DNA from 3 places in the Neobacillus sp. DHD-1R genome. Region 1 is predicted to be linked to each of the others. Evidence: a T-box and tRNA genes for the amino acid it is inferred to sense, from the RefSeq annotation. Region 1 holds a T-box; the other regions hold tRNA genes.
The links. A T-box is a leader RNA that pairs with one kind of tRNA and senses whether it is charged. The one in region 1 lies ahead of tyrS (tyrosine--tRNA ligase), so its partner is inferred to be a tRNA-Tyr.
Positions count from the first base shown of each region.

Region 2: it encodes a tRNA-Tyr, which carries the amino acid that the T-box ahead of tyrS (tyrosine--tRNA ligase) is inferred to sense. The anticodon was not compared.
Region 3: it encodes a tRNA-Tyr, which carries the amino acid that the T-box ahead of tyrS (tyrosine--tRNA ligase) is inferred to sense. The anticodon was not compared.

Region 1 covers NZ_CM173232.1:4,004,428-4,014,861, reverse strand. The annotation lists gene AC3ANL_RS19795 (acetoin utilization AcuB family protein) at 1-222, opposite strand, end outside; gene AC3ANL_RS19790 (N-acetyltransferase) at 529-1,161, opposite strand; gene acsA (acetate--CoA ligase) at 1,368-3,086, shown strand; gene AC3ANL_RS19780 (transglycosylase domain-containing protein) at 3,145-5,925, opposite strand; T-box leader at 6,073-6,294, shown strand; gene tyrS (tyrosine--tRNA ligase) at 6,340-7,599, shown strand; gene AC3ANL_RS19770 (hypothetical protein) at 7,849-9,108, shown strand; gene rpsD (30S ribosomal protein S4) at 9,312-9,914, opposite strand; gene AC3ANL_RS19760 (sensor domain-containing diguanylate cyclase) at 10,294-10,434, shown strand, end outside.
Region 2 covers NZ_CM173232.1:5,211,294-5,221,727, reverse strand. The annotation lists rRNA gene AC3ANL_RS25700 (16S ribosomal RNA) at 1-1,258, shown strand, start outside; rRNA gene AC3ANL_RS25695 (23S ribosomal RNA) at 1,448-4,383, shown strand; rRNA gene rrf (5S ribosomal RNA) at 4,637-4,753, shown strand; tRNA gene AC3ANL_RS25685 (tRNA-Asn) at 4,771-4,845, shown strand; tRNA gene AC3ANL_RS25680 (tRNA-Thr) at 4,873-4,945, shown strand; tRNA gene AC3ANL_RS25675 (tRNA-Glu) at 4,968-5,042, shown strand; tRNA gene AC3ANL_RS25670 (tRNA-Val) at 5,048-5,123, shown strand; tRNA gene AC3ANL_RS25665 (tRNA-Thr) at 5,131-5,206, shown strand; tRNA gene AC3ANL_RS25660 (tRNA-Tyr) at 5,224-5,308, shown strand; tRNA gene AC3ANL_RS25655 (tRNA-Gln) at 5,357-5,431, shown strand; tRNA gene AC3ANL_RS25650 (tRNA-Lys) at 5,433-5,505, shown strand; tRNA gene AC3ANL_RS25645 (tRNA-Gly) at 5,566-5,640, shown strand; tRNA gene AC3ANL_RS25640 (tRNA-Ala) at 5,648-5,723, shown strand; gene rocF (arginase) at 5,945-6,847, shown strand; gene AC3ANL_RS25630 (aspartyl-phosphate phosphatase Spo0E family protein) at 7,104-7,262, opposite strand; gene sigW (RNA polymerase sigma factor SigW) at 7,450-8,013, shown strand; gene AC3ANL_RS25620 (zf-HC2 domain-containing protein) at 8,030-8,653, shown strand; gene cdaA (diadenylate cyclase CdaA) at 8,781-9,605, shown strand; gene AC3ANL_RS25610 (CdaR family protein) at 9,598-10,434, shown strand, end outside.
Region 3 covers NZ_CM173232.1:628,826-639,259, reverse strand. The annotation lists gene AC3ANL_RS03085 (DUF4386 domain-containing protein) at 1-300, opposite strand, end outside; gene AC3ANL_RS03080 (helix-turn-helix transcriptional regulator) at 358-582, opposite strand; gene AC3ANL_RS03075 (hypothetical protein) at 584-1,030, opposite strand; tRNA gene AC3ANL_RS03070 (tRNA-Arg) at 1,394-1,467, opposite strand; tRNA gene AC3ANL_RS03065 (tRNA-Asn) at 1,544-1,618, opposite strand; tRNA gene AC3ANL_RS03060 (tRNA-Ile) at 1,644-1,717, opposite strand; tRNA gene AC3ANL_RS03055 (tRNA-Gly) at 1,729-1,802, opposite strand; tRNA gene AC3ANL_RS03050 (tRNA-Cys) at 1,811-1,884, opposite strand; tRNA gene AC3ANL_RS03045 (tRNA-His) at 1,923-1,998, opposite strand; tRNA gene AC3ANL_RS03040 (tRNA-Tyr) at 2,004-2,088, opposite strand; tRNA gene AC3ANL_RS03035 (tRNA-Phe) at 2,124-2,196, opposite strand; tRNA gene AC3ANL_RS03030 (tRNA-Asp) at 2,265-2,341, opposite strand; tRNA gene AC3ANL_RS03025 (tRNA-Met) at 2,345-2,418, opposite strand; tRNA gene AC3ANL_RS03020 (tRNA-Ser) at 2,445-2,537, opposite strand; tRNA gene AC3ANL_RS03015 (tRNA-Ala) at 2,545-2,617, opposite strand; tRNA gene AC3ANL_RS03010 (tRNA-Pro) at 2,631-2,707, opposite strand; tRNA gene AC3ANL_RS03005 (tRNA-Gly) at 2,795-2,869, opposite strand; tRNA gene AC3ANL_RS03000 (tRNA-Leu) at 2,887-2,968, opposite strand; tRNA gene AC3ANL_RS02995 (tRNA-Lys) at 2,983-3,058, opposite strand; tRNA gene AC3ANL_RS02990 (tRNA-Thr) at 3,067-3,142, opposite strand; tRNA gene AC3ANL_RS02985 (tRNA-Val) at 3,163-3,238, opposite strand; tRNA gene AC3ANL_RS02980 (tRNA-Glu) at 3,244-3,318, opposite strand; rRNA gene rrf (5S ribosomal RNA) at 3,358-3,474, opposite strand; rRNA gene AC3ANL_RS02970 (23S ribosomal RNA) at 3,550-6,485, opposite strand; rRNA gene AC3ANL_RS02965 (16S ribosomal RNA) at 6,675-8,224, opposite strand; gene AC3ANL_RS02960 (glycoside hydrolase family 3 protein) at 8,947-10,434, shown strand, end outside.

The sequences.
Region 1 (10,434 bases):
AAGCGGTTTTTTTAAATCTTCAGGATGTTCATTGGCGTGAAAAATCGATGGAGTTACATCCCTTATCTTTGAAACCGTAACGAGGCCTACTAAATGCTTTTTAGAATCAATAACGGGAATATGACGAATTTTCCGAACTTCCATTAACCCTATGGCATCTTCAATTGTATCTGTCGGTAAAAGTGTTGCAACATCGGTTTTCATGATTTCTTCGACTATCATTAGAGACTCACCCTTACTCCTAAAAAGATTCAGTTGTTCAGCTCCAGCGACCATTGCTTTTCGAGCCAAAAAGTCAGCATCGAGTCGCTTCCATTTTTCTTTTTATAGGAAATTATAGATTGCATCACTGTGAATAACATTTAATGAGTTAAATTCGTCCAGCTCCAGCGCCCAGCGACTAGTGTACTTCGCCCATCTCCCTACGATAAGTCAACATCGAATCGCTAACGCTCTTCGTGTTTCCTTTATCTCAGTCGATGTGCTCCAGTCCATACGTCGCTAACCGGGCGCTTGCGCTTTTGTTCTTTAATACATAAACCGATTCATAAATCTTAAGCGGTCAAATTTTTGGATAGATTCCATATCCACTCTTTTCCCCATCCGTGCCATTAGACAATTAGCAGGGTGGGAGCATATTTCGGGGTCATCTGTTGCATACCACTCAAGACCACCGGCATTCATCATCTTTTCCATGATCTTTCGATAATCCCATACATTTAATTTGGTGCCTTTTAAATCCCAATGCCAATAATATTCAGTCGTAATGGTAATATAATCTTCCATTGCATCATCCATCATTGAGACAATCAGTAGGCTTTTACCGACTGAATATCCTCTAAATTGCGGGATCACTTCAATGGCACCTAATTCGATTAAATTATCCATTTTGCCTTCAGACCATCGTTCAAGTGGATCGGGATAAAGATAGGTTACATATCCAACGATCATGTTCCGATTCCGTGCAATAATAATTCTCCCTTCTGGCAGTTCAGCAATGCCAAGTAACGCCTTATGCTGCTGCTCAGGGGGACGAAACGCCACAAGATCTTCATGGAATTCATAACCTGCTAGTGTATCTGAAGGAATAGGGCCTTCAATAATTAAATTCCCATGGGGAGTTTTCAATTGTTTGGCATTGTATGTTTTTTTGTGTTCCATACGTTCACCTACCTAGGAGATGGTTGTGTAATAATTCTATTATACATAAAATCTATTAGGAAAAAGATATTTCACAAAATTTTCTATTTTTTATAAAAACTATTATGAAGGAATAGGATAAATGACACAAATAATATTTTTAAAATTGTGAATAGTCCTTATCTGTACTATAATAATCTCATATGAGTCAAGAGGGAGAGATGAAAATGAAAGTGGAAGCGTTGCCAGTTGTGCAAGGGGACTATAATTTAAGTAATTATGAAGAAACGTACAAACAATTTGACTGGAAGGAAACAGAAAAGGAATTCTCCTGGAATGACACAGGGCTTGTTAATTTGGCGTATGAGGCAATAGACCGCCACGTAAAAACTTTTCGAAAAAATAAGGTCGCCCTATATTATCGGGATGGTTCAAGAGATGAAAAATATACCTTTAAGGAAATGAAGGATTTATCAAATAAGGCAGGAAATGTGTTAAAAACCTATGGTGATGTAGAAAAAGGTGACCGCGTTTTTATCTTCATGCCTCGTTCACCTGAGCTTTATTTTACTGTTTTAGGGGCAATTAAGCTGGGGGCGATTGTTGGCCCGTTATTTGAGGCATTCATGGAAGGGGCAGTAAGAGACCGCCTTCAAGATAGTGAAGCGAAAGTTTTAGTTACTACACCAGAGTTGTTGGATCGTGTCCCTATTCAGGATTTACCGTCATTGAAGCATATCTTTCTAATCGGAAACAACGTTGAAGAGCAAGGGGGATGTATTGACTTTCTAGAAAAATTTGCATCCGCTAGTAAAGATCTCAATATTGAATGGGGCAAGCGGACAGACGGGCTTATTTTGCATTATACATCAGGCTCTACAGGAAAGCCAAAGGGAGTACTGCATGTACATAATGCGATGATTCAACACTACCAAACGGCAAAATGGGTTCTTGATTTAAAAGAGGATGATGTTTACTGGTGCACAGCAGACCCAGGCTGGGTTACTGGGACATCCTATGGTATCTTTGGGCCTTGGTTAACAGGAACATCAAATGTGATTGTGGGAGGGCGTTTCAGCCCTGACAGCTGGTATCAAATAATAGAGGATTATGGCGTTACGGTTTGGTATAGTGCGCCGACTGCATTCCGGATGTTAATGGGTGCAGGGGATGAGCTCGTTAAGAAATTTGATTTAAGCAGCCTGCGCCATATTCTAAGTGTAGGTGAGCCATTGAACCCAGAAGTAGTTAAGTGGGGTGCAAAGGTATTTAATAAGCGAATCCACGATAACTGGTGGATGACGGAAACAGGCGCCCAGCTTATTAGTAACTATCCATGTATGGAGATTAAACCAGGCTCGATGGGGAAACCAATTCCAGGTGTTCAAGCTGCAATCGTTGATAATCAAGGAGCAGAGCTGCCACCATATCGAATGGGGAACTTAGCGATTAAAAAAGGCTGGCCTTCCATGATGCATACCATTTGGAATAATCCAGAGAAATTTGAATCTTATTTTATGCCTGGTGATTGGTATGTATCTGGTGATTCAGCGTATATGGATGAAGATGGCTATTTCTGGTTCCAAGGCCGTGTAGATGATGTCATTATGACTTCGGGAGAGCGTGTCGGACCGTTTGAAGTAGAAAGCAAGCTTGTCGAGCATCCTGCAGTGGCTGAAGCGGGTGTCATTGGGAAGCCGGACCCAATTCGTGGTGAAATCATTAAGGCCTTCATTGCATTGCGTGATGGCTATGAAGCCTCTGATGATTTGAAGGAAGAAATAAGACTGTTTGTGAAAAAGGGTCTTGCAGCCCATGCTGCCCCAAGGGAAATTGACTTCCGTGACAAGTTGCCAAAAACAAGAAGTGGTAAAATTATGAGACGTGTCTTAAAGGCTTGGGAGTTAAATTTGCCGACAGGTGACCTTTCAACAATGGAAGACTAAAAACAAAAGTATTTCACAGTAAAAGCCGCACCGAATTTCGGTGCGGCTTTACTTATATTTATGGTTTTGGCGTCGGCGTTGATGGTGGTGCTGGAGCAGTTGGTGGTACGGCTCCAACCTCGATAAGATTGGATGGAGCAGATTCATTTCCAGCGATATCAACTGCGGTTACATAATAGCTGCCATTTCCAGCTGTAAAGGAATGTTTAGAGCCGCTAGAAATGCTTGCGACCTTTGTTGAGAGTAAGCCGCTTTGATAAACTCGGTAACCGACTACATCATTATCCGAAGAAGTTGACCAAGATAATTTGTTACCAGACGCGGATAAACTTACCCCGTTAGGTGTCTTTCCGTTATCGACCATTTTCGCAGTAGTAACGAGAATTTTTCCCCATCGATCTTTCTTGGGAATAAGCTGACTGTAATTTTTAAAATTCTTACCAACCAGCCGAGCGATAAAGTCAGGGTTTAAAATAAGACCGAACTGGGAAAACTCTTTTGGTGTTGAATCTAGAGCTAAATATTTTTTATCCCCCACGGTAACAAATTTCCCTTCAATCAAGCTATCATCTACTTTTGTTGGCACATTATTTATATTAAAGTAATCAGTTTCGATTAATCCAGCTCTAGAGCAGGCAGTAGATGGAAGCATTCCGGAAACAGCACAATAGGAGCGTTTCACGATTCCCTCAGGCATTTGAAAACTTTCTTTTGGATCAATTAAATCAGGCTTTATGCTATAGGCTGCATTTATTAATTCAGCCCAAAGGTTATTGGTCCGTTGACTATATGACATACCGGAAGTCTTTAGTGATTTAGGTGTATCATAGCCTGTCCAAATACCAAAGGTTACGTTAGGGTTTGTAGCAACGAACCAGGAATCAATATATTCATTCCCTGTTCCAGTTTTGCCCGCCCAGTCTGAATTAAATTTTAATTTGTTTTTTACGCCTGCAGCAGTACCCATTTTGTAAACGTCGCGCATCATATCAATTGTTAAGTACGCTGTTTGCGGTTTAAAAACGTCAACAGGTTTCCCTTCGTGCTGATAGATGACCTTGCCATCTTTATCAACAATTTTATCAATCAAATAAGCGTCAATAAATTTCCCGCCATTGGCAAAAGTGCTGAATGCATTGGTATTTTCTTCAATCGTAACACCCTTTTCCAATGATCCAATGGCTGTAGCCGGATTTTCAAAGTCCGGTTCCAAAAGTGATGTAAAACCCATCTTTTCGAGGTACTTAGCCGGACGTTGACCTAAAATATCCTTGTATAATTTAACAGCAGGGACATTATATGATTTTGCCAAAGCGTATCTAGCTGAAGTAATGCCGCTGTATCGTAAATCATAGTTTCGCGGCCAAGGCTTTGCTTTGCCTGCTAAGTATAATTCAACATCTGGTAAAGGTGTTCCCGGTGCGGCTTTGCCTAGCTCAATAGCTGGTCCGTAGACGAGAAGCGGCTTCATTGTGGAGCCGTTTTGTCTCACTGCACTTGTAGCATGATTTAGCTGTTGTTTGTCATAATTTCTACCAGCAACAAAGCTGATAATTTTTCCGGTTTTATTCTCAATCAACTCGGCGCCGACTTCAACGGGTTCCATCACCGTTATCTTTTCTCCAGTTTCCGGATCTGTTTTTTCCTGCGCCTTATCTGGTCCGTAATATTTATAATTATCTTTTACCTTTTGCATGGCATCATAGATATCTTTGTCAATCGTGGAATAAATTTTATAGCCATTTTGATGCAAATCATGGTTTGCTATTATTTTGTATTTGTAATAAAGATTATCGTCACTTTTCAAGTCTTTCTCAGTGTATCCATCTTTTTGTGCTAAGACAGTTGTAAGGACATCCTCGGAACGCTGCTGAATCTCAACTGTTAGCCATGGGTATTTTTCAACTGGGTTATCAACAGAATCGATAAAGTCTTTTGTAATGTCATAGGCTGAGGCTTCTGCATATTGCTGTTGGTTTATGTATCCACCGTCAAACATTCTTTTTAATACGGTTTTCATTCGTGTGAGGCCTGGTTCTAAGTTGTTCTTAATGGTAGCTTCTCTAGTAAAAGGAGTATAGCCAAACGGGCTTTGCGGTAATCCGGCAATGAATGCTGCTTGTGGAAGCGTTAAGTCACTAGCGTTTTTACCAAAAATTCCTTTTGCAGCTGCTTGTACGCCAGCAATGTTTTGTCCGGAAGAATTTCTGCCAAACGTGGAAACATTGAGATATGCTTCGAGAATTTCCTTTTTATCAAAAAATTTCTCTAAGCGCAGTGCCAGTAAAATTTCATTCGCTTTCCGTTGGAAAGAAACTTCATTTGTTAAAATCTGATTTTTTATTAATTGCTGTGTTAATGTACTGCCACCGGATTGAACGGAGGAGTTGGTAACCTCTTGAAAGAGGGCACGGAAAACGGCTTTTGGAACTACACCTTTGTGCTGATAGAAGTATTCATCTTCTGTAGCAACAACAGCATTGACCAAATAATCAGATACTTGATCCAGTTTGACTTCTTCCCGTACAAGGTCAGTCTTAAGCCTGCCAAGATAGACATCGTTAGCAAAATATAAATTTGATGTTTCAGTGTAATTATAAATATCCTTTTTCATACTGTCGTATGACCGGACCGGTTCATCCTTTACAAGCGAGGCAAAATAGCCGGCGCCAACCCCTGTTGCAAATGAACCTCCTAGAATGACAACTGTCAATACAAGAAGAATTAAGTTCCAAACGACTTGATAAGTAATTCGAGCACTTTTAACTGCCTTTTTATGGGTTATCAAGTTAAGTATGGATTTAATTTTTTCCATCCAAGCTTGTATTTTTTCATTCATGCAGGGCATCACCTCATTATAAAATCAAATCCATTATAGCATATAGAAGATATAAAAACTGACAGCCTTTTACATTTTCTGAAATTTCCAGTTGCCGTTTGACATCTTGAATGAAATATGGTAAAAAAAGCTATAGAAAATTTTATATTTAAGGCTATGAAAGGAATCAACTGTAGTTCTTCTATCCCTGTTTTGAAGAGAGTCAGCGGTGGTGAAAGCTGATACATATAGAAGAATGAATTACATCCTTGAGCTTTTTCTGTGAAAAGAATGAAGAGTAGCAGAGAACGGGCAAAACCGTTAATTTTTTGAGTTGGAGGAATTTTTCCTCAAGCTGGGTGGTACCGCGTAAAAATTTACGTCCCTGCATTTTGCAGGGGCGTTTTTGTTTTGAATCAGAAGGAGGAATGGGCAATGGATTTATTACAGGATTTAGCATGGAGAGGCATTATTTACCAACAAACAGATGAAGAAGGTTTAAAGGATCTTTTAAGCAAAGAAAGTATTTCTTTATATTGCGGAGCAGACCCAACCGCCGATAGCCTCCATATTGGGCACTTGGTTCCATTTTTAACGTTGAGGAGATTCCAACAGCATGGTCACCGTCCAATTGTTTTAGTGGGCGGGGCAACAGGATTGATTGGCGATCCAAGTGGCAAAAGTGAAGAGCGGAAACTATTAACCTTGGAAACCGTGCAGGAAAATGTAGCCGGCATCAAGCAGCAGCTAGCAGCCATTTTTGACTTTGACGGAGAAAATGGGGCCATCATGGTGAATAACTATGATTGGGCAGGTTCCATGGATATTGTGACGTTTTTGCGTGATATCGGAAAGCATATCGGCGTAAACTACATGCTGGCTAAAGATACGATTGCTACCCGCTTAGAATCAGGGATATCTTTCACGGAATTCACCTACACCATCTTGCAGGCAATGGATTTTAATCATTTGTATGACCATCATAATTGTAAATTACAAATTGGCGGGAGCGATCAGTGGGGAAACATTACCTCTGGCTTAGAATTAATAAGAAAAATGCATCCTGAAGAAGAATCCAAAGCCTACGGTCTTACTATTCCACTTGTAACTAAAGCAGATGGTACCAAGTTTGGAAAGTCAGAAGGTGGAGCTGTCTGGCTAGATCCGGAAAAAACGACACCATATGAATTTTACCAGTTCTGGATTAACTCTGCCGATGCAGATGTAGTTAAATACTTAAAGTACTTTACCTTCCTATCTCATGAAGAGATTGAACAATTAGAGCAAAGTGTTCAAGAAGAACCGCATTTTCGAAAAGCTCAAAAGGCATTAGCTGAAGAAATGACTCGACTTATTCACGGGGAAGAATCGCTTCAACAAGCCATTAAAATTTCGCTCGCTTTATTTAGTGGAGATGTAAAAAATCTTTCCGCTGCTGAGATCAAGCAAGGCTTTAAAGATGTGCCATCCTTTGATGCAGGTGAGGAAGATGAAAATCTAGTGGATTTACTTGTTGCCGCGAAGATTTCTCCTTCGAAGCGTCAGGCACGTGAGGATATTACCAATGGCGCCGTCACTGTAAACGGTGAGAAAATAACAGATACAGCTTATATCCTCCAAGACCATGATCGCATTGAAGGTCAGTTTACGATTATCAGAAGAGGTAAAAAGAAATACACATTAATAAAATACTAATTCATCTAAAGGGCTTTGGATTTTCCAAGGTCCGTAAGCCCTCAATCAAACAACGCATATAAACACATAGCGCCTCCTGGTACGATGATTGTATCAATTTAAGGAGGTGCTTTTCATATGCCGCAACAAAAACTTACAATTGTCCTCGTTACATTACATTCTTTACCTTAATGGAAAGTATACCAATCTAAAAAATTGGTCAACATAGCTTCATGATAAGTATAACGAACTTAAGGGTGAATGTTAAAAATGAAAAAAACAAGAGTAACTACACTATTAGAACTATTGAATGCTATTTATGAAAATGTGCCACAAGTTTTGGAAGTACAAGGATCCATTCTTTCCCCTCATTCGATTACTATACCTGAAGGCTATCAATTAACTGGAAAAAATATTGAATCATGTATAGTAAGCTTCAATAATAGTGATGGTTTTGGAGTGACTCGAAACAATACCATCTCAAACCTAACTGTTATAACAAAACAAACAAACAGAGCCATTTATACAGTGTGTGGCATTCCGGATATGGGGAAACATGTCCTTGAAAATTTGCATATTTCAGGTCAAGTTTCCATTATTTCTAGGCAAGGAACGGACAGGATTAATCTTTATGGAAACAACATCCATATTACCTCTTGCGATTCGAGGCATTATAGTGAGCAACCTCAGAAGTATGGCGTTAATGTGTATCAAGGAGCAATAACTGTATACAATTTTAATTCAGATCCTAAAAGTCAAATTGATTGCAAATTAACAAACATCTCCATAGGCATTAAAAATGCTCCTGTAATTGGCTCAGGCATTTTTGTTTGCGGATTTGGCGATGAAGGCGGCAAGGTTAATTTAGAAGCACTAACTACAGGTGCTGTCTATTCAAATGGAATGCTGCCGTATGGGACAGCTGATATTATTACTGCAGCAGTATTCATTGTGTATGGTGTGGAAGCAAAAATAGTTGAACATCATGACGAGATTGTGACTTACGGTGTAAATGACATGGTGCTGGATACATGGGGAAAAGTTGAAAAATGGATTAGCCATCGTCCGGTCATATCTTATGGACCGAGCGGCATTGGATTTGTGAATTTTGGAACAGTAAAAGATTTCTTGGCACAGGATATTATTACATATGGATTAGGAGCGAGAGGGTTTAACCAATATGACGGTACAGTAGAAAATATTAAATTTAAATCCATCACAACCTATGGGGATGGTTCCATTGGAATACAAGTCAGTAAGCCCATTGGAAATATGATTATTGAAGAAAATGTCGCAACCTATGGCTCTGTTGGCAATTCCCTAGTTAAAGGCGTAAACATGAGACTTGCGGCAAATGCCGTAAGTATTAAGTCAGGGGGCAAAATTGAAAGTTTGACCGTTAATGGAGACATTATTACACACGGTGATGGTGTTACAAGTTACGCATTGGAAGGCGGAGAAGTAAAGGAACTTAACATTGGGGGAAAAATCATTGCTAATGGTAAAAATTCGAAAGAAAATACAAAATAATTGCAATAAAGGGGACATTACCTTTATTGCAATAAATAAGTGTCTGTCCACAATTTTTTATTCCGATTAATTTAAAACCTCCCCCAAATTGTTGGGGGAGAATACATAATTCTACAAAGCTGAAAACAAACAAAAAAACCTAGAACCACTGATATATCAAGGATTCTAGGGCTTTTGTGATTGCTATTTAACAAGCAAATCAATTAACGTGAGTAGAACTCGACGATAAGTGTTTCGTTGATTTCAGCAGGTAATTCAGAACGCTCTGGTAAGCGAGTGAAAGTACCTTCTAATTTGTCAGCATCAAAAGTTAAATAATCAGGAACAAAGTTATTTACTTCGATTGCTTCTTTAACAACTTCAAGGTTACGTGATTTTTCACGAAGGCTGATTGTTTGACCAGCTGCTACGCGGTATGATGGGATATCAACGCGAGAACCGTTAACAAGGATATGTCCGTGGTTAACTAATTGACGAGCTGCACGACGAGTGCGAGCAAGACCTAAACGGTAAACAACGTTGTCAAGACGTGATTCAAGAAGAATCATGAAGTTTTCACCGTGTACGCCGCTTAATTTGCCAGCTTTATCAAATAGATTACGGAATTGACGCTCAGTTACGCCATACATATGACGAAGCTTTTGCTTCTCTTGTAATTGCAATCCGTATTCAGAAAGCTTTTTGCGTTGGTTTGGACCATGTTGTCCAGGAGCGTAAGGACGCTTTTCTAATTCTTTACCCGTGCCGCTTAGAGAGATTCCAAGACGACGGGAGATTTTCCAGCTTGAGCCAGTATAACGAGCCATGAATGACTCCTCCTTAGTGTTTTTATTTTGGTAAAATAAAAACCGTTATGAGACTCTTTAACAGCCATTTTGTTTTCATGCACCTTCGCCCTAGCAGCAGAGGGTTACAAGATACACCATCAAATAAAAGCTTAATGCTAATTTGAGGAACAAAATGAGACTATTAAAGTGAACATAATAGGCTGCAATATTTTACACAAAGAGTATTATATAATTTTTATTCAATAAAAGTCAAGTTTATTTATGAATCACTCTAAAACTACACTTGTATCCAAAAATAATTACAAGAAATTTCAAAAAAATATTCCAATTTTATCCTAAATATATCTATAATTAGGATACGATGTATTTATTTGGATAATTATAGGTGGAAATTTGAATGTATTCTCTTGAAGGAGATTTATTATTGGATGTCATACAATATAAAAAACTATATCAAATAGCTGATAAACTTTATTCAATCTTGGATATGGATAGGTTATTAGGGGAATTATCTATAACCCTAAAAGAAGTATACCCT
Region 2 (10,434 bases), 1.2 Mb from region 1:
TAGCCGACCTGAGAGGGTGATCGGCCACACTGGGACTGAGACACGGCCCAGACTCCTACGGGAGGCAGCAGTAGGGAATCTTCCACAATGGACGAAAGTCTGATGGAGCAACGCCGCGTGAGCGATGAAGGCCTTCGGGTCGTAAAGCTCTGTTGTTAGGGAAGAACAAGTATCGGAGTAACTGCCGGTACCTTGACGGTACCTAACCAGAAAGCCACGGCTAACTACGTGCCAGCAGCCGCGGTAATACGTAGGTGGCAAGCGTTGTCCGGAATTATTGGGCGTAAAGCGCGCGCAGGCGGTCCTTTAAGTCTGATGTGAAAGCCCACGGCTCAACCGTGGAGGGTCATTGGAAACTGGGGGACTTGAGTGCAGAAGAGGAAAGCGGAATTCCACGTGTAGCGGTGAAATGCGTAGAGATGTGGAGGAACACCAGTGGCGAAGGCGGCTTTCTGGTCTGTAACTGACGCTGAGGCGCGAAAGCGTGGGGAGCAAACAGGATTAGATACCCTGGTAGTCCACGCCGTAAACGATGAGTGCTAAGTGTTAGGGGGTTTCCGCCCCTTAGTGCTGCAGCTAACGCATTAAGCACTCCGCCTGGGGAGTACGGCCGCAAGGCTGAAACTCAAAGGAATTGACGGGGGCCCGCACAAGCGGTGGAGCATGTGGTTTAATTCGAAGCAACGCGAAGAACCTTACCAGGTCTTGACATCCTCTGACACTCCTAGAGATAGGACGTTCCCCTTCGGGGGACAGAGTGACAGGTGGTGCATGGTTGTCGTCAGCTCGTGTCGTGAGATGTTGGGTTAAGTCCCGCAACGAGCGCAACCCTTGTTCTTAGTTGCCAGTATTCAGTTGGGCACTCTAAGGAGACTGCCGGTGACAAACCGGAGGAAGGTGGGGATGACGTCAAATCATCATGCCCCTTATGACCTGGGCTACACACGTGCTACAATGGATGGTACAAAGGGCAGCAAAGCCGCGAGGCCTAGCCAATCCCATAAAACCATTCTCAGTTCGGATTGTAGGCTGCAACTCGCCTACATGAAGCCGGAATCGCTAGTAATCGCGGATCAGCATGCCGCGGTGAATACGTTCCCGGGCCTTGTACACACCGCCCGTCACACCACGAGAGTTTGTAACACCCGAAGTCGGTGGGGTAACCGCAAGGAGCCAGCCGCCTAAGGTGGGACAGATGATTGGGGTGAAGTCGTAACAAGGTAGCCGTATCGGAAGGTGCGGCTGGATCACCTCCTTTCTAAGGATAATGCAGTCCTTTCGGACTGATAAGAAGTTGACCGTTTTTTGTTTGTTTAGTTTTGAGAGTACAATCTCTCGAAACATTCGTTCTTTGAAAACTAGATAATCGTAAGAAGAAGCAAGTAAAACATCGAGAATTCGCCATTTTAGTTTTCTCTCTTTTTTATTAAGAGAAACAAACCTTTTAGGTTAAGTTAGAAAGGGCGCACGGTGAATGCCTTGGCACTAGGAGCCGATGAAGGACGGGACTAACACCGATATGCTTCGGGGAGCTGTAAGTAAGCTTTGATCCGGAGATTTCCGAATGGGGAAACCCACTGCTCGTAATGGAGTAGTATCTTTACCTGAATACATAGGGTATGGATGGCATACCCGGGGAACTGAAACATCTAAGTACCCGGAGGAAGAGAAAGCAAACGCGATTCCCTGAGTAGCGGCGAGCGAAACGGGACATAGCCCAAACCAAGAGGCTTGCCTCTTGGGGTTGTAGGACACTCAACATGGAGTTACAAAGGAACGGGGTAGATGAAGCGATCTGGAAAGGTCCGTCATAGAAGGTAAAAACCCTGTAGTTGAAACTTCGTTCCCTCCTGAGTGGATCCTGAGTACGGCCGGACACGAGAAATCCGGTCGGAAGCAGGGAGGACCATCTCCCAAGGCTAAATACTCCCTAGTGACCGATAGTGAACCAGTACCGTGAGGGAAAGGTGAAAAGCACCCCGGAAGGGGAGTGAAATAGTTCCTGAAACCGTGTGCCTACAAGTAGTCAGAGCCCGTTAATGGGTGATGGCGTGCCTTTTGTAGAATGAACCGGCGAGTTACGATCCCATGCAAGGTTAAGTTGAAAAGACGGAGCCGCAGCGAAAGCGAGTCTGAATAGGGCGAATGAGTATGTGGTCGTAGACCCGAAACCAGGTGATCTACCCATGTCCAGGGTGAAGTCCAGGTAACACTGGATGGAGGCCCGAACCCACGCACGTTGAAAAGTGCGGGGATGAGGTGTGGGTAGCGGAGAAATTCCAATCGAACTTGGAGATAGCTGGTTCTCTCCGAAATAGCTTTAGGGCTAGCCTCACGTAGTAAGAGTCTTGGAGGTAGAGCACTGTTTGGACTAGGGGCCCTCATCGGGTTACCGAATTCAGACAAACTCCGAATGCCAAAGACTTATCCGTGGGAGTCAGACTGCGAGTGATAAGATCCGTAGTCAAAAGGGAAACAGCCCAGACCACCAGCTAAGGTCCCAAAGTATACGTTAAGTGGAAAAGGATGTGGAGTTGCTTAGACAACCAGGATGTTGGCTTAGAAGCAGCCACCATTTAAAGAGTGCGTAATAGCTCACTGGTCGAGTGACTCTGCGCCGAAAATGTACCGGGGCTAAACGTATCACCGAAGCTGTGGATTGACATCAACGATGTCAGTGGTAGGAGAGCGTTCTAAGGGCGTTGAAGCTAGACCGTAAGGACTGGTGGAGCGCTTAGAAGTGAGAATGCCGGTATGAGTAGCGAAAGATGAGTGAGAATCTCATCCACCGAATGCCTAAGGTTTCCTGAGGAAGGCTCGTCCGCTCAGGGTTAGTCGGGACCTAAGCCGAGGCCGAAAGGCGTAGGCGATGGACAACAGGTTGATATTCCTGTACCACCTCTTTATCGTTTGAGTGATGGGGGGACGCAGGAGGATAGGGTAAGCGCGCTGTTGGATATGCGCGTCTAAGCAGCTAGGCTGGTAAGTAGGAAAATCCGCTTACCGTGAAGGCTGAGCTGTGACAGCGAGGGAAATTTAGTACCGAAGTTCCTGATTCCACACTGCCAAGAAAAGCCTCTAGCGAGATAAAAGGTGCCCGTACCGCAAACCGACACAGGTAGGCGAGGAGAGAATCCTAAGGTGAGCGAGAGAACTCTCGTTAAGGAACTCGGCAAAATGACCCCGTAACTTCGGGAGAAGGGGTGCTCTTTGGGGTGAATAGCCTCGAAGAGCCGCAGTGAATAGGCCCAGGCGACTGTTTAGCAAAAACACAGGTCTCTGCGAAGCCGCAAGGCGAAGTATAGGGGCTGACGCCTGCCCGGTGCTGGAAGGTTAAGAGGAGGGGTTAGCGCAAGCGAAGCTCTGAATCGAAGCCCCAGTAAACGGCGGCCGTAACTATAACGGTCCTAAGGTAGCGAAATTCCTTGTCGGGTAAGTTCCGACCCGCACGAAAGGCGTAACGATCTGGGCACTGTCTCAACGAGAGACTCGGTGAAATTATAGTACCTGTGAAGATGCAGGTTACCCGCGACAGGACGGAAAGACCCCGTGGAGCTTTACTGTAGCCTGATATTGAATTTTGGTACAGCTTGTACAGGATAGGTAGGAGCCTGAGAAGCCGGAGCGCTAGCTTCGGTGGAGGCGTCGGTGGGATACTACCCTGGCTGTATTGAAATTCTAACCCGCACCCCTGATCGGGGTGGGAGACAGTGTCAGGTGGGCAGTTTGACTGGGGCGGTCGCCTCCTAAAGAGTAACGGAGGCGCCCAAAGGTTCCCTCAGAATGGTTGGAAATCATTCGTAGAGTGTAAAGGCACAAGGGAGCTTGACTGCGAGACCTACAAGTCGAGCAGGGACGAAAGTCGGGCTTAGTGATCCGGTGGTTCCGCATGGAAGGGCCATCGCTCAACGGATAAAAGCTACCCCGGGGATAACAGGCTTATCTCCCCCAAGAGTCCACATCGACGGGGAGGTTTGGCACCTCGATGTCGGCTCATCGCATCCTGGGGCTGTAGTCGGTCCCAAGGGTTGGGCTGTTCGCCCATTAAAGCGGTACGCGAGCTGGGTTCAGAACGTCGTGAGACAGTTCGGTCCCTATCCGTCGTGGGCGCAGGAAATTTGAGAGGAGCTGTCCTTAGTACGAGAGGACCGGGATGGACGCACCGCTGGTGTACCAGTTGTCTTGCCAAAGGCATCGCTGGGTAGCTATGTGCGGACGGGATAAGTGCTGAAAGCATCTAAGCATGAAGCCCCCCTCAAGATGAGATTTCCCATAGCGTCAAGCTAGTAAGAACCCTGAAAGATGATCAGGTTGATAGGTCAGAGGTGGAAGCGTGGCGACATGTGGAGCTGACTGATACTAATCGTTCGAGGACTTAACCAAATAGAAAAGCGGAGGCGACTGGTCAACTTCGACAGACGTTGGAGAGCCGGCACTGCAAATCCTGGTTTTGGATTTGAAGGGACGGATCGAAACGGCCGAGAAGTAAGGAGCCGCAGCTGGACAAATTTTAAAGCGAACTTGAGTTTTACCACACTTCTTCTAGATTATTTAGTTTTGAGGGAATGAAAAAATTTAAATTTCCTCTTGAAAAATATAAAAAAGACATTATAATAAAATAGTGTCGAATAAATAGTCTGGTAATTAAGGCGAGAAGGTCACACCCGTTCCCATACCGAACACGGAAGTTAAGCTTCTCAGCGCCGATGGTAGTTGGGACACGCGTCCCTGTGAGAGTAGGACGTTGCCAGGCTGTAATATTATTATTGTTCCGCAGTAGCTCAGTGGTAGAGCTATCGGCTGTTAACCGATCGGTCGTAGGTTCGAGTCCTACCTGCGGAGCCATTTTTTTCATCAAAGAAAATCAGCTATGCTTCCATAGCTCAGTAGGTAGAGCACTTCCATGGTAAGGAAGAGGTCAGCGGTTCGAGCCCGCTTGGAAGCTTACCTATATTTATTATAAAAAAGGCCCCTTGGTCAAGCGGTTAAGACACCTCCCTTTCACGGAGGTAACACGGGTTCGAGTCCCGTAGGGGTCACCATATTTGGAGGATTAGCTCAGCTGGGAGAGCATCTGCCTTACAAGCAGAGGGTCGGCGGTTCGATCCCGTCATCCTCCACCATTAATATGCCGGGGTAGCTCAATTGGTAGAGCAACTGACTTGTAATCAGTAGGTTGGGGGTTCAAGTCCTCTCGCCGGCACCATTTTTTTAATTGAATATGGAGGGGTAGCGAAGTGGCTAAACGCGGCGGACTGTAAATCCGCTCCCTCCGGGTTCGGCGGTTCGAATCCGTCCCCCTCCACCATTCATATTTTTAAAAAAGTTGGACATACTAAATATATCACATTCATATTGGGCTATAGCCAAGCGGTAAGGCATCGCACTTTGACTGCGACATGCGTTGGTTCAAATCCAGCTAGCCCAGCCATGAGCCATTAGCTCAGTTGGTAGAGCATCTGACTTTTAATCAGAGGGTCGAAGGTTCGAGTCCTTCATGGCTCATAATGCAATAAAAGATAAAAACCCTAATGATACTTATTATGGGTTTTTATCTTTGAATACGCGGAAGTAGTTCAGTGGTAGAACATCACCTTGCCAAGGTGGGGGTCGCGGGTTCGAATCCCGTCTTCCGCTCCAATTATATGGGGCCTTAGCTCAGCTGGGAGAGCGCCTGCTTTGCACGCAGGAGGTCAGCGGTTCGATCCCGCTAGGCTCCACCATCACACTACATATTTGCCTTAAATCAGGATGCTGATTTAAGGCTTTTTTTATTTTTTTAGTTGGAAAAAATATGAGCTTTCGTGGATTCGCTGATAAAAATCTCCTGTTAACTTTCAGAACCTTTCCAAAATACTGTATATATATACACGACTTTGTCGAGTTGAGTCATAGGGATGAAAGCGGTTAAAATATACGTATCATGAGCAGGGGGGAAACAGTGATGTCTAATAAAAAGCTATCAATTATAGGAATGCCGATGGACTTAGGCCAGATGAGAAGGGGAGTAGATATGGGGCCAAGTGCCATTCGTTATGCGGGGATTAATGAACGACTAAAGCCTCTATTTGATAGTATTCACGACCTAGGTGATATTCCGGTTGGCAGACCAGAAGTAGTCATCGATAAAGAATCTAATCTACGGAACTTAGATTTAGTGGCAGAAAAAAGTGCTATGCTGGCTGAGAAGGTGGATGAGGCGATTAAATCAGGCGCATTTCCACTTGTCCTTGGTGGAGACCATAGTATTGCGATTGGTACATTAGCTGGAGTTTCTAAGCATTATAAAAATCTTGGTGTCATTTGGTATGATGCCCATGGTGATTTAAATACCGCTGAGACAAGCCCCTCTGGGAATATTCACGGGATGCCCTTAGCCGTTAGCCTTGGATTAGGACATTCATTGTTGACTGAAATCGCAGGATATTATCCAAAAGTTAAACCTGAAAACGTAGTAATCATTGGTGCAAGGGCGCTGGATGATGGAGAAAAGGATTTAATTAAGGAAATAGGAATTAAAGTATACACCATGCATGAAATTGATCGTTTGGGAATGGCTAAAGTAATGGAAGAAACGATTACCTACCTTAAAGAAAAAACAGATGGTGTCCATCTATCTCTTGATTTAGATGGTTTAGATCCAAGTGATGCCCCTGGTGTTGGAACACCTGTTATAGGCGGTATCAGCTATCGCGAAAGCCATCTTGCTATGGAAATGCTAGAAGAAGCCAAAATTATTACTTCTGCAGAATTTGTAGAGGTAAATCCAATCTTAGATGAAAAGAATAAGACTGCCATTTGTGCAGTTGAACTAATGGGTTCATTATTTGGCGAAAAATTATTATAAAAATGAGCAGCTGCACCTATTGCGAGTGCAGCTGCTTTTTAGCGTTTGGCCCTTTTCGTAACCTTTATTGCTATTTTCCCCCTACTTTGAGGCTCATTTGGACAGGCTTGGAGTATATTAAAGCAACCGAGTCTGAATCGGAGGCTCATGCAGACAGGTATGATGTCTTTTAAAGCAACTGAGTCTGAATCAGAGACTAATTCAAAAAATCCCCTATATAATTTGTCCAAAAAACAACAAACATTGCGAAAACAGTTTAACGTTTTAATGCAGTATACTTATTAAGTAAAGAGTCCAGCTTCATACTGGTTTCAATGACCTTCTGATTAGCAAATGAGGTATTAGATGCTAATCGAACCATCTCATTTCGATAATGTTCTATTTTTTCTAGTAAATCACGAGAACAAGCGCCCATCAACTACACCCTCTTTATAAAAATTACTATCTTTTTTCCCCACTACAAAAACTTTAAACTTAATTTATCCCTAAATTAGTAAATTTTTGTTAATATTATAGGTATTGAGAAGTTTTTCGTTAAAAACGAAACTTTTTCGCTAGCGATTCGTATTATCGTATAGCAGCATTGGAGCTGAAGAAACTCGATGGAAACAATTGTTAAAAAAAGAATTAAACAGGTGATCAAAGGCGATCAAGATGCATTTGGCGAAATTGTGGAATTATATAAAAACAGTGTCTATCAGCTTTGTTACAGAATGCTCGGAAATCGGCATGAAGCAGAGGACATGGCACAGGAAGCCTTTATCCGCGCTTATGTGAATATCAACTCGTTTAACCAGGACTTGAAATTTTCAACCTGGCTTTTCCGGATTGCTACTAATTTATGTATAGATCGGATGCGAAAAAAGAAGCCGGATCATTACTTGGATGCTGAAGTGGCCGGAACAGAAGGATTAACGATGTATTCGCAGATTCCATCCGACACACCGTTGCCGGAAACTGAGGTTGAAAGTTTGGAACTGCATGAGACCGTTCAGAAAGAAATTTTAAAGCTGCCTGAAAAATATCGTTCTGCTATCGTTTTAAAATATATTGAAGAGTTGTCCTTAAATGAAATTAGTGAAATTCTTGATCTGCCCCTTGGAACAGTAAAAACAAGAATTCACCGCGGTCGGGAAGCATTAAGGCAGCAATTACGATATGTGTGAAGAGGTGAAACAACAAATGTGTCCAGAACATATCATCGAACTAATGCACGAATATTTAGATGAAGAACTAGATCCTGAAAAAGAACAAGAACTGAGGGACCACCTCCAAAACTGTAAAGAATGTGAAACGATATTTAATGAATTAAAAAAGACTGTGGCTTTTGTAGGAAGTCTATCACATATGCAGGCACCTGCGGATTTTACGGCCAGTGTTATGGCTCGTCTGCCGAAGGAGAAGAAAAAAGTCTGGATGCAGCGGTGGTTTAAAAACCATCCCATGCTTACAGCAGCATCTGTTTTCGTTATTCTAATGCTGGGAAGCTTGGTTTCAACGTGGGAACAGGATCAAGACTTTTCAGTAACAAAGCAAAAAAACTTAGTAGTAAAGAATAATACCGTCATTGTTCCAAAAGGAGAGACCGTCAAGGGTGATGTCGTCGTTCGCAATGGAAAATTGCAAATAGAAGGTGAAGTTCAAGGGGATGTAACCGTCATTCATGGCGAAAAATATTTAGCTTCTGCAGGTCATGTCACAGGCCAAATTGATGAAGTGAATGAGGTTTTCGACTGGATTTGGTATCACATCAAGAGAGCAGGACAAGAGGTAATCAATATCTTTGGTCAACCTGAAACGGATTAAAAACAAATCACTCCGGCTGAGTGATTTGTTTTTTTTACCATATACATATAATAAGTATATGGTGTATTTATGTTATAATAAGTAGGTTGTATTCAATTACGTTTTAAGAAGTTACGGAGGAAGAACAATGCAGGTTGCTGATTTTACTTTATGGAAGTATCTAGCTAGTATTGTTGATATTGCTCTCGTATGGTTTGTTATTTACAAACTGATTAATGTGATAAGAGGAACGAAGGCCGTTCAGTTATTAAAAGGGATTCTCGTTATTCTTCTTGTCAGAGTGATCGGTGAGTGGCTCGGCTTAACTACACTAAGCTGGATTATGCAGCAGGCCATAAACTGGGGCTTTCTTGCCATTATCATTATCTTTCAGCCAGAGCTCAGAAGGGCCCTTGAACAATTAGGGAGAGGGAAGTTTTTCTCTAGGAGCAGTTCTACAGATGATGATAGTCAGGAAAAGACAGTCGAAGCAATTACAAAGGCCACAGATTATATGGCAAAGCGCCGAATTGGGGCATTAATTTCGATTGAAAAAGAAACAGGTATGGGCGATTACATAGAAACAGGTATCCAGTTAAATTCGAATATCTCATCGGAATTGCTCATTAATATATTTATACCAAATACACCGCTCCATGATGGCGCAGTGATTATCCAAAAAAATAATGTATCAGCAGCAGCATGTTATCTTCCCCTATCTGAAAGCCCGTTCATTTCTAAGGAGTTGGGAACAAGACATCGAGCTGCATTAGGTATAAGTGAAGTGACGGATAGTGTGACTGTCGTTGTATCAGAAGAGACGGGAAGTGTCTCCCTGACCAAGAATGGAGAACTTCATCGTGACTTAACGTTGGAGCATTTAAAAGAAATGCTTACGAGTGAATTGGTAATTAATAACACGAAGCAGGCTTCTTCAGCTCGATGGAACTGGAGGGGGAAAAATAATGGATAAACTGTTGGATAATCCTTGGTTTTTAAAGGGATTGGCTTTATTATTAGCTGTTCTGTTATATTCTTCGATACCACATACAAGTAAAAAATTATCTGATGTTAATGTTCCAGGAGAACAAACGACAGAGACCATTCAGGATATGCCGGTTAAAGTTTATTATGATACGGAAAATTTAGTGGTGTCTGGAATCCCGGACACAGTCGATATCACGATAAAAGGTCCAATCACACATGTTCAATCTGCCAAGGCGTTAAGGAACTTTGAGGTTTACGTTGACTTAACGAATGCCAAAATTGGAAAACAGAAAGTGGAGCTAAAGGTTAAGGACTTATCGGATAAATTGAAAGCAACCCTGAAACCTGCCAGCGTGAATGTGTTAGTGCAAGAAAAGATTACAAAAGAATTTAGGGTCGAAGCTGAATTTAACGCCAATCAAATTGAAGAAGGTTATTCGGCTGGACAACCAATAGTCGAGCCAAACAAAGTCAAAATAACCGGCGCTAAAAGTGCGATTGATCGAATTACCTATGTCAAAGCGACCCTAGAGGAAAAAGGAAATCTGAGAGAAACAATTACGAAAGAAGCCAGCATCCAAGTACTCGATAAGCAATTAAATAAATTGGATGTTGTGGTGGAACCTGCGGCTGTCAAGGTGACAATACCGATAAAAAGTAATACAAAGACGGTTCCTATCAATATCGTTAAAAAAGGAGCAGCTCCAACCGGCGTTACAATTGAATCGATTGATCTCGATATAAATGAAGCGACGATCACAGCGAGTGAAGAGGTGCTTAAAGATACAGAAAATGTTCGAGTAGAAGTTGATATT
Region 3 (10,434 bases), 2.0 Mb from region 1:
TACACCAACCGTAATGATAACCGCTTCAAGGAACCTAAAGCAAACATGCCATAGAGCGATCGTCTCATTATATTTTCTTAAAATCGGAAACATGGTCGTTGCCGTACCAACCGCTGAAACGACAAGTATTAATTCCATAACCGCTCCAAGTATCACCTCATTAGCGTGTGCAGCACCATTAATTAAGTAATCGGGGCCCTTTAGGATTGGGTTGTATAAATTAAGACCTATTATTGCCGTAACAGCTGCCAGTATAAACAGTACTCCTACCATTTTTGCTGCTTTTTTATTTGAATTCATTTTTTATCTCCGCCCTATCGTAAATTCAAAAACGGTAAAGTAAATCAAGCAAAGTTCTTACAACTTTGTGTTGTCCCCATAAAAGAATACCTCTTCCAATGGTAAGTTAAATGCGTGAGCAATGCGGAAAGCCAGTTCTAGAGATGGGGAGTAATTTCCTTTTTCAAGAGCCACGATGGTTTGCCTTGTTACGCCCACCTTGTCAGCTAATTGCTGCTGAGTCATTTCATCATGGTTGAATCGTAATTTACGGATGTGATTGCCGACAAGAGTTTTACCCATATTAGACTCCTTTTCGATAGTGATAAAGTTTAGTAACGGAGCCGGTCACATCAGAAATGAATCCTGAACTGATCAGGATAATGAACATTACCTGTGACGGCTGATAGATGATCAATGATCCCATTGCAAGAAGAAAGCCGGCGATAAACACAAAAAAAGAATTTCGGTTCGCTTTCAAGTCAATTAATTTATCCAGTTCATCCGCAAATCTTGGTTCCTTTTCTTTAGTCGTCATTCTAAAGACGATGTTAAAAATAATGCTGATAATGATGTGCGCGACTATTGAAACCAAAGTCAAAATGAGGACGAAGGAACCCCAATAACGAAAGGTTTCGGTCGTTTCCAGACCTCCTTCAGGGTACTTAGGGTACATGTACAAGCCATAAGATACGAAAATGAATATGGCGCTGATCAATGATACAATGCTTTTCTTTTCTTGATAAGTCATGGTTTACACCCCCTGTATGTTCACTTTTACACCATGCATAGTATTATATGCATGATGTAAAAAAAAGTTTACATGAAGTAAAGTATAAATTACGTTAATAGACCAGACACCGCCTATTAGGGCAAAGTGCCGGCCTTGGAGACGCAATTGGTTAGGGGAAGTTAAGAAATGAACTACGGTATAACCGATTTTTCGAACTGCAAATATCAAAAAAGCAGACCAAACTGTTGGTCTGCTGTGTTAAGCTTAGCTGCGCTCTAGTAGAGAATTTCAACTCATTCACCCGTTGGAGTGAAGTATATTAGTAAAAAAGCGCCTGAGTATGTTAAGTACTCAGGCGCTTCTAATCCATATTAACTTTTATGCGCCTTAGAGGATTCGAACCTCTGACCGTACGCTTAGAAGGCGTATGCTCTATCCAGCTGAGCTAAAGGCGCATTATTGAATGGCGGAATGCTCACGTGACCTAACCATTATCATGGATGCCTGTTGAGTATTTCCGATCCAAAAAAATGGCTCCGCAGGTAGGACTCGAACCTACGACCGATCGGTTAACAGCCGATTGCTCTACCACTGAGCTACTGCGGAACAATAAAATACTATTAGAATAAGGTGGGCCTAAATGGACTCGAACCATCGACCTCACGCTTATCAGGCGTGCGCTCTAACCAGCTGAGCTATAGGCCCAAATAGAAGTGTGGAGCGGGTGATGGGAATCGAACCCACTACATCAGCTTGGAAGGCTGAGGTTTTACCAGTAAACTACACCCGCATTTATGATGGAGGCGGCAACCGGATTCGAACCGGTGGTAAAGGTTTTGCAGACCTCTGCCTTACCACTTGGCTATGCCGCCAACATTTAATAGGCATTAGCCCAATCAAATTAGAAAAATGGGGCGGCTGATGGGAATCGAACCCACGAATGTCGGAACCACAATCCGATGCGTTAACCACTTCGCCACAACCGCCATAATGGTGGAGGGGGACGGATTCGAACCGCCGAACCCTGAGGGAGCGGATTTACAGTCCGCCGCGTTTAGCCACTTCGCTACCCCTCCATGTATAAGTTGAAATAGCGTATTAAAAGATATGATGGCGCAGGACGGAATCGAACCGCCGACACAAGGATTTTCAGTCCTTTGCTCTACCGACTGAGCTACTGAGCCAATTTAATATTCTTACCTACAACAAATTTAATGTTAGTCCTTTGCTCAAAAAAACTACTGGGATAAAATGGCGGTCCGGACGGGACTCGAACCCGCGACCTCCTGCGTGACAGGCAGGCATTCTAACCAACTGAACTACCGGACCATATTGCGGGGACAGGATTTGAACCTGTGACCTTCGGGTTATGAGCCCGACGAGCTACCAGACTGCTCCACCCCGCGACAATAAAAATCAAGAATACATATTATGGAGGAGGAAGAGGGATTCGAACCCCCGCGCGGTATGACCCGCCTGTCGGTTTTCAAGACCGATCCCTTCAGCCAGACTTGGGTATTCCTCCAAATAAGTGGAGCCTAGCGGGATCGAACCGCTGACCTCCTGCGTGCAAAGCAGGCGCTCTCCCAGCTGAGCTAAGGCCCCAAAAGTATAAAAATGGTCGGGAAGACAGGATTCGAACCTGCGACCCCTTGGTCCCAAACCAAGTGCTCTACCAAGCTGAGCTACTTCCCGTTATATATGGCATGCCCGATAGAGGGCCAAACCTACAACCATATGGTCTGTAGTCAGATACTCTTTCTATTGAGCTAATGGCGCATTTGGAGCGGAAGACGGGATTCGAACCCGCGACCCCCACCTTGGCAAGGTGATGTTCTACCACTGAACTACTTCCGCATGGAAAAATAAATGAATGCGGGTGAAGGGAGTCGAACCCCCACGCCTTGCGGCGCCAGATCCTAAGTCTGGTGCGTCTGCCAATTCCGCCACACCCGCATATAAATTTATTATGGTGAGCCATGAAGGACTCGAACCTTCGACCCTCTGATTAAAAGTCAGATGCTCTACCAACTGAGCTAATGGCTCGTACATAATGGTGCCGGCGAGAGGACTTGAACCCCCAACCTACTGATTACAAGTCAGTTGCTCTACCAATTGAGCTACCCCGGCTTAGAGTTTAGAAAGAAATATGGTGGAGGATGACGGGATCGAACCGCCGACCCTCTGCTTGTAAGGCAGATGCTCTCCCAGCTGAGCTAATCCTCCAAATATGGTGACCCCTACGGGACTCGAACCCGTGTTACCTCCGTGAAAGGGAGGTGTCTTAACCGCTTGACCAAGGGGCCGTAATAAATTTTCACAAAAAAATAGCCCCAAATGGGGTAGCCTGGCAACGTCCTACTCTCACAGGGACGCGTGTCCCAACTACCATCGGCGCTGAGAAGCTTAACTTCCGTGTTCGGTATGGGAACGGGTGTGACCTTCTCGCCTTAATTACCAGACTATTTTATTGAGAGATCGTTCTCTCAAAACTAGATAATACAGAAGAAGTGTGTAAAACTCAAGTTCGCTTAAAAATGGTTAAGTCCTCGAACGATTAGTATCAGTCAGCTCCACATGTCGCCATGCTTCCACCTCTGACCTATCAACCTGATCATCTTTCAGGGTTCTTACTAGCTTGACGCTATGGGAAATCTCATCTTGAGGGGGGCTTCATGCTTAGATGCTTTCAGCACTTATCCCGTCCGCACATAGCTACCCAGCGATGCCTTTGGCAAGACAACTGGTACACCAGCGGTGCGTCCATCCCGGTCCTCTCGTACTAAGGACAGCTCCTCTCAAATTTCCTGCGCCCACGACGGATAGGGACCGAACTGTCTCACGACGTTCTGAACCCAGCTCGCGTACCGCTTTAATGGGCGAACAGCCCAACCCTTGGGACCGACTACAGCCCCAGGATGCGATGAGCCGACATCGAGGTGCCAAACCTCCCCGTCGATGTGGACTCTTGGGGGAGATAAGCCTGTTATCCCCGGGGTAGCTTTTATCCGTTGAGCGATGGCCCTTCCATGCGGAACCACCGGATCACTAAGCCCGACTTTCGTCCCTGCTCGACTTGTAGGTCTCGCAGTCAAGCTCCCTTGTGCCTTTACACTCTACGAATGATTTCCAACCATTCTGAGGGAACCTTTGGGCGCCTCCGTTACTCTTTAGGAGGCGACCGCCCCAGTCAAACTGCCCACCTGACACTGTCTCCCACCCCGATCAGGGGTGCGGGTTAGAATTTCAATACAGCCAGGGTAGTATCCCACCGACGCCTCCACCGAAGCTAGCGCTCCGGCTTCTCAGGCTCCTACCTATCCTGTACAAGCTGTACCAAAATTCAATATCAGGCTACAGTAAAGCTCCACGGGGTCTTTCCGTCCTGTCGCGGGTAACCTGCATCTTCACAGGTACTATAATTTCACCGAGTCTCTCGTTGAGACAGTGCCCAGATCGTTACGCCTTTCGTGCGGGTCGGAACTTACCCGACAAGGAATTTCGCTACCTTAGGACCGTTATAGTTACGGCCGCCGTTTACTGGGGCTTCGATTTAGAGCTTCGCTTGCGCTAACCCCTCCTCTTAACCTTCCAGCACCGGGCAGGCGTCAGCCCCTATACTTCGCCTTGCGGCTTCGCAGAGACCTGTGTTTTTGCTAAACAGTCGCCTGGGCCTATTCACTGCGGCTCTTCGAGGCTATTCACCCCAAAGAGCACCCCTTCTCCCGAAGTTACGGGGTCATTTTGCCGAGTTCCTTAACGAGAGTTCTCTCGCTCACCTTAGGATTCTCTCCTCGCCTACCTGTGTCGGTTTGCGGTACGGGCACCTTTTATCTCGCTAGAGGCTTTTCTTGGCAGTGTGGAATCAGGAACTTCGGTACTAAACTTCCCTCGCTGTCACAGCTCAGCCTTCACGGTAAGCGGATTTTCCTACTTACCAGCCTAACTGCTTAGACGCGCATATCCAACAGCGCGCTTACCCTATCCTCCTGCGTCCCCCCATCACTCAAACGATAAAGAGGTGGTACAGGAATATCAACCTGTTGTCCATCGCCTACGCCTTTCGGCCTCGGCTTAGGTCCCGACTAACCCTGAGCGGACGAGCCTTCCTCAGGAAACCTTAGGCATTCGGTGGATGAGATTCTCACTCATCTTTCGCTACTCATACCGGCATTCTCACTTCTAAGCGCTCCACCAGTCCTTACGGTCTAGCTTCAACGCCCTTAGAACGCTCTCCTACCACTGACATCGTTGATGTCAATCCACAGCTTCGGTGATACGTTTAGCCCCGGTACATTTTCGGCGCAGAGTCACTCGACCAGTGAGCTATTACGCACTCTTTAAATGGTGGCTGCTTCTAAGCCAACATCCTGGTTGTCTAAGCAACTCCACATCCTTTTCCACTTAACGTATACTTTGGGACCTTAGCTGGTGGTCTGGGCTGTTTCCCTTTTGACTACGGATCTTATCACTCGCAGTCTGACTCCCACGGATAAGTCTTTGGCATTCGGAGTTTGTCTGAATTCGGTAACCCGATGAGGGCCCCTAGTCCAAACAGTGCTCTACCTCCAAGACTCTTACTACGTGAGGCTAGCCCTAAAGCTATTTCGGAGAGAACCAGCTATCTCCAAGTTCGATTGGAATTTCTCCGCTACCCACACCTCATCCCCGCACTTTTCAACGTGCGTGGGTTCGGGCCTCCATCCAGTGTTACCTGGACTTCACCCTGGACATGGGTAGATCACCTGGTTTCGGGTCTACGACCACATACTCATTCGCCCTATTCAGACTCGCTTTCGCTGCGGCTCCGTCTTTTCAACTTAACCTTGCATGGGATCGTAACTCGCCGGTTCATTCTACAAAAGGCACGCCATCACCCATTAACGGGCTCTGACTACTTGTAGGCACACGGTTTCAGGAACTATTTCACTCCCCTTCCGGGGTGCTTTTCACCTTTCCCTCACGGTACTGGTTCACTATCGGTCACTAGGGAGTATTTAGCCTTGGGAGATGGTCCTCCCTGCTTCCGACCGGATTTCTCGTGTCCGGCCGTACTCAGGATCCACTCAGGAGGGAACGAAGTTTCAACTACAGGGTTTTTACCTTCTATGACGGACCTTTCCAGATCGCTTCATTTACCCCGTTCCTTTGTAACTCCATGTTGAGTGTCCTACAACCCCAAGAGGCAGGCCTCTTGGTTTGGGCTATGTCCCGTTTCGCTCGCCGCTACTCAGGGAATCGCGTTTGCTTTCTCTTCCTCCGGGTACTTAGATGTTTCAGTTCCCCGGGTATGCCATCCATACCCTATGTATTCAGGTAAAGATACTACTCCATTACGAGCAGTGGGTTTCCCCATTCGGAAATCTCCGGATCAAAGCTTACTTACAGCTCCCCGAAGCATATCGGTGTTAGTCCCGTCCTTCATCGGCTCCTAGTGCCAAGGCATTCACCGTGCGCCCTTTCTAACTTAACCTAAAAGGTTTGTTTCTCTTAATAAATAAGAGAGAAAACTAAAATGGCGAATTCTCGATGTTTTACTTGCTTCTTCTTACGATTATCTAGTTTTCAAAGAACGAATGTTTCGAGAGATTGTACTCTCAAAACTAAACAAACAAAAAGCGGTCAACTTCTTATCAGTCCGAAAGGACTGCATTATCCTTAGAAAGGAGGTGATCCAGCCGCACCTTCCGATACGGCTACCTTGTTACGACTTCACCCCAATCATCTGTCCCACCTTAGGCGGCTGGCTCCTTACGGTTACCCCACCGACTTCGGGTGTTACAAACTCTCGTGGTGTGACGGGCGGTGTGTACAAGGCCCGGGAACGTATTCACCGCGGCATGCTGATCCGCGATTACTAGCGATTCCGGCTTCATGTAGGCGAGTTGCAGCCTACAATCCGAACTGAGAATGGTTTTATGGGATTGGCTAGGCCTCGCGGCTTTGCTGCCCTTTGTACCATCCATTGTAGCACGTGTGTAGCCCAGGTCATAAGGGGCATGATGATTTGACGTCATCCCCACCTTCCTCCGGTTTGTCACCGGCAGTCTCCTTAGAGTGCCCAACTGAATGCTGGCAACTAAGAACAAGGGTTGCGCTCGTTGCGGGACTTAACCCAACATCTCACGACACGAGCTGACGACAACCATGCACCACCTGTCACTCTGTCCCCCGAAGGGGAACGTCCTATCTCTAGGAGTGTCAGAGGATGTCAAGACCTGGTAAGGTTCTTCGCGTTGCTTCGAATTAAACCACATGCTCCACCGCTTGTGCGGGCCCCCGTCAATTCCTTTGAGTTTCAGCCTTGCGGCCGTACTCCCCAGGCGGAGTGCTTAATGCGTTAGCTGCAGCACTAAGGGGCGGAAACCCCCTAACACTTAGCACTCATCGTTTACGGCGTGGACTACCAGGGTATCTAATCCTGTTTGCTCCCCACGCTTTCGCGCCTCAGCGTCAGTTACAGACCAGAAAGCCGCCTTCGCCACTGGTGTTCCTCCACATCTCTACGCATTTCACCGCTACACGTGGAATTCCGCTTTCCTCTTCTGCACTCAAGTCCCCCAGTTTCCAATGACCCTCCACGGTTGAGCCGTGGGCTTTCACATCAGACTTAAAGGACCGCCTGCGCGCGCTTTACGCCCAATAATTCCGGACAACGCTTGCCACCTACGTATTACCGCGGCTGCTGGCACGTAGTTAGCCGTGGCTTTCTGGTTAGGTACCGTCAAGGTACCGGCAGTTACTCCGATACTTGTTCTTCCCTAACAACAGAGCTTTACGACCCGAAGGCCTTCATCGCTCACGCGGCGTTGCTCCATCAGACTTTCGTCCATTGTGGAAGATTCCCTACTGCTGCCTCCCGTAGGAGTCTGGGCCGTGTCTCAGTCCCAGTGTGGCCGATCACCCTCTCAGGTCGGCTACGCATCGTCGCCTTGGTGAGCCGTTACCTCACCAACTAGCTAATGCGCCGCGGGCCCATCTGTAAGTGACAGCCGAAACCGTCTTTCAGTTTTCCTTCATGTGAAGAAAAAGATTATCCGGTATTAGCACCGGTTTCCCGGTGTTATCCCAGTCTTACAGGCAGGTTGCCCACGTGTTACTCACCCGTCCGCCGCTAATCAACAGGAGCAAGCTCCTGTTGATCCGCTCGACTTGCATGTATTAGGCACGCCGCCAGCGTTCGTCCTGAGCCAGGATCAAACTCTCCAAGAAAGTTGATATAGCTCATAAATGTTACGTTGGCTCGCATTCTTCATTATATATAGAAGAAACACGATTGTTATTGTTTGTTGACGTTTTTGTTTGTTTAGTTTTCAAAGAACAATATTGTTTGTCTTAAGCGACAGTGATATAATCATATCACAACTTTTTTATTATATCAATATAATTTTTTAACTTTTTTCGTTAGCATTCTTAGTTGATATAACCTTTGTTGAAAGCGACTCACTTATCTTATCACCATTAATTTAATTATGCAACAGAAAGTTTTTCTTTTTTTCAAAAGTATTTTTATTTCCTTAAAACCTTTTTTGAGATAACAACCTCTTTCTTTTGACAGTATTAAATAATAAACATGGCTGGTGCCAATCGCGGATAGTATTTTCACTAAAATGACCTTCTTCTTCCTATTATTAAATTATTTTAATAAAACCAATCGATCATACACATGGAAGGGAAACCGATGTTTATCTTTCGTCCACCGTTTTTTGGGTGAAATTAGGACTGATCTGAATTAATAAAAATATCACAAAAAAACCTAAAATTAATACAATGGTTAATTGTCTTAATTTTCATATAATTAAATTGTCCATAATGTAACCGCTTGCAATTGGTGGATATCCATTCTTTGGGGGCAAAGGAGGGAAAAACGTTATATTTTTATGCAAGCGCTTTATGACTAGTTTTATCCATAAAATTTCTAGGAGGTAGAAAAATTGGCAAAAAAATCGAAGCGATTAAGAAAAATGGTCATGTCTTCCCTTATCACAAGTGTGGCGGCTGCCACAATTGCCGGCGGGGCATTAGCCTCACCGCCTGACCACTCAAATGCTGGTGGGAAGAATGCCCCATCGGTTGAAGCCCATGTTAAGCCCATCATTAAGATTGGCCAACGTCAATTTAAAGATCTCAACGCTAACGGCAAGTTAGATCCGTATGAGGACTGGCGCTTGTCCACCGAAAAGCGTGTAGCCGACCTCTTGCCGCGCATGAGCATGGAGGAAAAGGCCGGCATCATGCAAATCACATCACTTAGCACTACCGCCATCAACGATTACATCAATAATCGCCACATTCGCTACCTAATCATCCGAGACAACCCTACAGCAGCAGCACTAGCTGAGCGCGCCAACCAATATCAGGAGATCGCAGAGGCATCGCCGCTTGGTATTCCGATCGTTTTCACCTCTAACCCGAGAAATCACATTAATGAACAAAATGAGTTTGGTATCAGCGAGGCCTCCGGTCAGTTCTCAACTTGGCCTGGAACCCTAGGTCTTGCAGCAACACGTGACCTCAGTCTCATCCGTGACTTTGCCGAGATTGCCCGTGACGAGTGGCGCGCAGCTGGCATCCAAAAGGACTACGGCTACCAGATTGAAACGGCGACTGAACCGCGCTGGCGCCGTATCTCCGGTACCTTCGGAGAAGACCCAGCGTTGAATGCAAAAATTGCCAAAGAACTCGTCCTTGGTTTCCAAGGCAAGGAACTTAGCAGCCAGTCTGTCGCCCAGACCGTTAAGCATTTCCCTGGTGACGGAGCTGTTGTAAAAGGCCTCGACCCGCACAATGAGCCCGGCCAATTTGCGACCTATCCAACACCTGGAAGCTTATACAAATACCAGCTGCCGCCGTTCCAAGCCGCCATTGATGCAGGTGTGAGCTCGGTCATGTCCTACTACAATGTTCCTAAAAACGGGGGCAGTGCCGCACAGCTTCCGCGTGAGCTTTGGCAATCGGAGACCCAGCAGTTCGAAGAGGTGGCGGGTGCCTACAACAAGACCCTCCTCACTGACCTGCTTCGTGACCGGATGGGCTTCAAAGGCTATGTCAACAGCGATAGCGGCGTGCTGACCACCCGCGACTGGGGTGTTCACGACCTATCGATTGAGGAGAAATTTGCTAAGGCCATCGATGCCGGAACCAACATTTTTTCTGACAACAACGACCCAAGCGGGCTGATCTCTGCGGTAAATAAAGGCTTAATTAAAGAGAAGGACCTTAATCCATCAGTGTCCCAGCTGCTTACTGAGATTTTCAACCTTGGTCTTTTCGAGGACCCATATACTAACCCGGCAGAAGCTCAGGCGATCGCCAGCTCAGCGAAGTCACAGGCACGTGCTGATGAAGCGCACCTTAAATCCGTTACACTTCTTCGTAACAACAAGGGGATGCTGCCACTGACTGATAAAAAAATCGCCTCT